Regions from separate parts of the Thioclava nitratireducens genome, predicted to be linked through region 1. Evidence: riboswitches for the same ligand, from Rfam matches in the RefSeq annotation. Region 1 holds a riboswitch; the other holds the start of a gene.
The links. Region 1 has a riboswitch for thiamine pyrophosphate ahead of thiC (phosphomethylpyrimidine synthase ThiC). Riboswitches for the same ligand answer to the same signal wherever they lie in the genome.
Positions count from the first base shown of each region.

Region 2: another riboswitch for thiamine pyrophosphate. It lies ahead of thiB (thiamine ABC transporter substrate binding subunit); the one in region 1 lies ahead of thiC (phosphomethylpyrimidine synthase ThiC).

Region 1 is NZ_CP019437.1:862,243-864,440, reverse strand. It holds gene thiC (phosphomethylpyrimidine synthase ThiC) at 1-1,150, opposite strand, end outside; TPP riboswitch at 1,265-1,385, opposite strand; gene BMG03_RS04315 (S8 family peptidase) at 1,469-2,198, opposite strand, start outside.
Region 2 is NZ_CP019437.1:3,048,091-3,050,288, reverse strand. It holds gene BMG03_RS14555 (DUF4139 domain-containing protein) at 1-815, opposite strand, end outside; TPP riboswitch at 990-1,094, shown strand; gene thiB (thiamine ABC transporter substrate binding subunit) at 1,131-2,123, shown strand; gene BMG03_RS14545 (thiamine/thiamine pyrophosphate ABC transporter permease ThiP) at 2,099-2,198, shown strand, end outside.

The sequences.
Region 1 (2,198 bases):
CCAGCTCGGCGAATTGCGCAGCGTCATTGGCATCCGCGATCGAGCCCGGCCGCAGCCCGTCGCCGAGGCTGAACGAGACGTCGTAGCGGCGGCAGATGTCGCAGATCTCTTCGAAATGCTCGTAGAGGAAGCTCTCCTTGTGGTGATGCAGGCACCATTTCGCCATGATCGAGCCGCCCCGGCTGACGATCCCGGTCACGCGCTCCACCGTCATTGGCACCATGTGCAGACGCACCCCTGCATGGATCGTGAAGTAGTCGACGCCCTGCTCGGCCTGTTCGATCAGCGTGTCGCGGAAGACCTCCCATGTCAGGTCCTCGGCGATCCCGTTCACCTTCTCCAGCGCCTGATAGATCGGCACGGTCCCGATCGGCACGGGGCTGTTTCGGATGATCCATTCGCGGGTGTTGTGGATGTTGCGCCCGGTCGAGAGGTCCATCACGGTGTCGGCGCCCCAGCGGATCGCCCAGACCAACTTGTCGACCTCTTCCTCCATCGAGGAGGTGACGGCCGAGGTGCCCATGTTGGCGTTGATCTTCACGAGGAAATTGCGCCCGATGATCATCGGCTCGGCTTCCGGGTGGTTGATATTGGCCGGGATGATCGCGCGGCCTGCGGCGATCTCGTCGCGCACGAAATCCGGCGTCACGTAATCGGGCAGGTTCGCGCCCCAGTCCTGCCCGTCGCGCGGTCCTACGGCCTCGCGCAGCTGGTTCTCGCGGATCGCGACGAACTCCATCTCGGGCGTGATGATGCCTGCGCGGGCATAGGCCAGCTGCGTTACCGCGCGGTCGCCCTTGGCCCGCATCGGTTGCCGCCTGACCGGGAATTCCGGCGTCAGCCGCGCCCCTTGGGCAAAGCCGTTATCCTCGGGTCGGACATCGCGCCCGGTATATCTCTCGACATCGCCGCGCGCCTCGATCCATGCCCGACGCAGCGGTGCGAGACCGGCATTGATATCGGTCGTGGCCTCGGGGTCGGTGTAAGGGCCCGAACTGTCATAGACCGGCAGCGGTGCTTCCCCGGCAGTGGGGTGCACGGCGATCTCGCGCATCGGCACGCGCAGACCTTCATGCAAAGCGCCCTCGACGTAGATCTTGCGCGACGCCGGCAGCGGACCGGTGGTGATCTTGGGGTTGGGAATGTTCATCGTTTCGGTGCTCCTCAAGCATTCGATCTCAAAGGACACCAATTGAGAGACGCTTGGGAAACCAAAGGCCGAACGGCCTTTTGTCATGGCCCGCAACGATAGAAAGACTCTTCCCGGTCTGCGCGCCTAGCTTCCTACGCCAGTATCAACTGGGTCAGGTTCAAAGGGTCGCGTCACCGGGTTTTCACCCTGTCAGCCTCTCAGTCCCCTAAGCGGGACTCCCCTGCGTGATCCTGTTGTAGGAGCGAAGTGCGAACCTGGCAAGGCGCGTCCGCGTGGCATCCGGCGGTCGTGATCGGCGCGCCCGGCGTCAGCGGTTCAAAAGCGCGCCGTCCATCCCAGCGAAACCCCCATCGCGGAACGCTTCCCGGGTTCGTAGACAAGCCCCGCGCCGAGACGACCGATCCCCGCCGTGCGCGAATAGCCGAACTGAAGGTCGGGCTGAGGTGCTGCGCTTTCGATATTCACCGAGGAGGTCGTCATCACCACCTTGTCGGAGCGCGTGTTTCCGACGGCGGCCCCGACGGCGGTCGGCACGCTCATCGTCATCTTGCCCGAGGCAAGCGAGATGGGCGTCGAAATCCCGATGGAGACACGATCATCGCCGGACAGAAACCCTGTCTTGCTCAGGCCCACGGCATAGGCGTTCGAGTGCAGCCCGCTGCCAGAGCGAAGCAAACCGTCTCCGGAGAAGTTCGAACTGCCATTGGCCGCGGTGAACGCGAGAGAGGTGCCGTCACCGAGGGCGACGTTCATGCCGAGCTGAACGAAGCGGGTATCGCTGGACAGGCCGCCACCGAACGCGCCGCCCACCGAGGTTCCCAGGAAGCCGCCGTCTTCATGCAGGCTGCCGACGGTCATCGAGAGCTCGCCGGTGCCAAACCGGGCACTGAGCGAGCCGGCGATGTAATGCGAGGTGATATCTCCAGCCCCGCCGCCTGCCTGCGAAATCGACGCCGACAGCCCGTCGCCGAGGCCGATTTCGTAATGCAGCGCGGATGTGGCATCGAAAGATTTCAGGTATGGCGCGGCCATCGCGGCGCTGTCG
Region 2 (2,198 bases), 1.7 Mb from region 1:
CGAGCGGTCGAGAGCGTCAGGTCGACGTTACGCCAGTCCTCGCCGGTGGCCTGATGGACCGAGACGAAGCGCTCCATATCCACCGCGCCCTTGTCGCGGTCGAGCCGCAGATCATAGGAGGGCTGCCACCCGGCATTGTTAACGTAAGAGGTGATCGTCAGCGTGCCCGAGCCCTGCACCTTCGCGCTGAGCATCTCTCGATCTTTCGCCGGGTTCAGCAGCGCATCGAGCGCCGCTCGCGCCTGTTTCACCGCCTCTTTCGCGGGGTCGAGCGCGGCTTCCGCGCGGCGCGCTTCCGCTTCGGCGGCGATTGCGCGTTCGGTGGCCGAGAGAATCTGATCCTCCACCATCTGCGCCAGCGCGCGCAGCTGTTCGGGCGCGGTGACCTGCGAGTCGGTGTTCTTGAGATATGTGATCTGGTCGCGCGCGGCCTGCGCCTTGGCGCGGATCACGGCCACCGCGTCTTCCTTTTCCGCAAGGGCTTCCTTTGCAGAGGCTAGCCGGTCACGCGCAGCCTTCACCGCTGCGCTTTCGGTTCCGCTGGTCGCCGGCGCGCGCCCTGAGATCAGGCTCACCGCGCCGATCTGCACACCGTCACCCGACACCCGCAGCGTCGAGATGTCGGTGCCTTCGGGAAACCCCGGAACCAGCAGGTCATGGCTGCCCTCGGGCGCCTTCACCTCCACCTGCCGCACCACCTGCGCGCCCTGCGGAAAGAGCGTCACGGCCGTGATCTTGCCCGGTGCCTCGATCGTGTCGGCCAAGGCGGGCAGGGCGGTCGCGGCCATAAGGGCCGCCGTCAGGGTGATGCGCATCGGTTCCTCCCACATCCGTTCCGGATTGAGCCTGCGTCGGCCTGCGCGCAGTTGCAAGCCATTGAAATCCGGCGCGGGTCGTCACTGGCGGGAACTCGCCAGAGCGTTCGTGCTAGGCGTCGGGGGGCTACGACTGCTTGCCCTTGCGTCCGAAGCCCCGCGCGCATAGGTTGCGCCCCAACCTCGGGGTGCCGGATGATCCGGCTGAGATGCGATCCACGCGAACCCGTTGAACCTGAACCGGTTAAGACCGGCGGAGGGAAGGTAGCCGGATAGTCCGGCCCCACTCCGCCCGGCAAGCCCAAGGAGTGAGGCATGAAAACCCACCTGATGCTTGCGGGAGCCCTGAGCCTGATCGCCACGATGGCGGCGGCCGAGGACAAGCCCGTGCTCACCGTCTATGCGCCTGATTATTTCACGAGCGAATGGGGCCCCGGTCCCGCGATCGAGAAGGGGTTCGAGGCGACCTGCGATTGCGATCTGAAATTCGTGGCGGGCGATGTGTTGCCGCGCATCCTGCTCGAAGGCGACAAGACCTCCGCCGATGTCGCGATCGGTCTGAACACCGACGTGACCGCGAAGGCGCGCGCCACGGGCCTGTTCGCCCCGCATAACGAGGACACGTCCGACCTGACCATGCCGGTCAAATGGGACGATCCGATCTTTCTGCCCTTCGACTGGTCTGAACTGGCCTTCGTCTATGACAAGACCAAGCTGAAGAACCCGCCCACGAGCTTCCAGGACCTGCTGGATGCGCCCGACGACGCCTACAAGATCGTCATCGAGGATCCGCGCAGTTCGGTCGCGGGTCTGTCGCTGCTCTTGTGGGTGAAGGACATCTATGGCGACAAGGCCGAAGAGGCGTGGACGAAGATCGCGCCCAAGGTACTGACCGTGACGCCGGGCTGGTCGGAGGCCTACGGGATGTTCACCGACGGCGAGGCGGATATGGTGCTCAGCTACGTCACCTCGCCCGCCTATCACATCATGGCCGAGGAGGACGACAGCAAGGCTGCGGCGATCTTCCCCGAGGGGCATTACTTCACCCCCGAACTGGTCGCGCAGCTCAAGACCTCGAAACATCCCGAGCTGGCGCAGAAATTCATGGATTACGTGCTGAGCCCCGATTTCCAAGGCATGATCGCGACGGCGAACTGGTCCTTCCCGGCGAAACTGCCCCACGATCAGCTGCCTGAGGTGTTCCAGAAACTCCCGATGCCCGACAAGACGCTCTACCTGGGTGAGGCCGAGGCCGAGAAACTGCGCGGTCCGGCGCTGGAAGAATGGCAACGCGCCTTCTCCAGATAAGAGGCACGCCCATCTGGGCGGTGCTGGCGGGTGCGGCTTTGGCCGCGCTTGTCCTTGGCACTTTGGCGGCAGTGG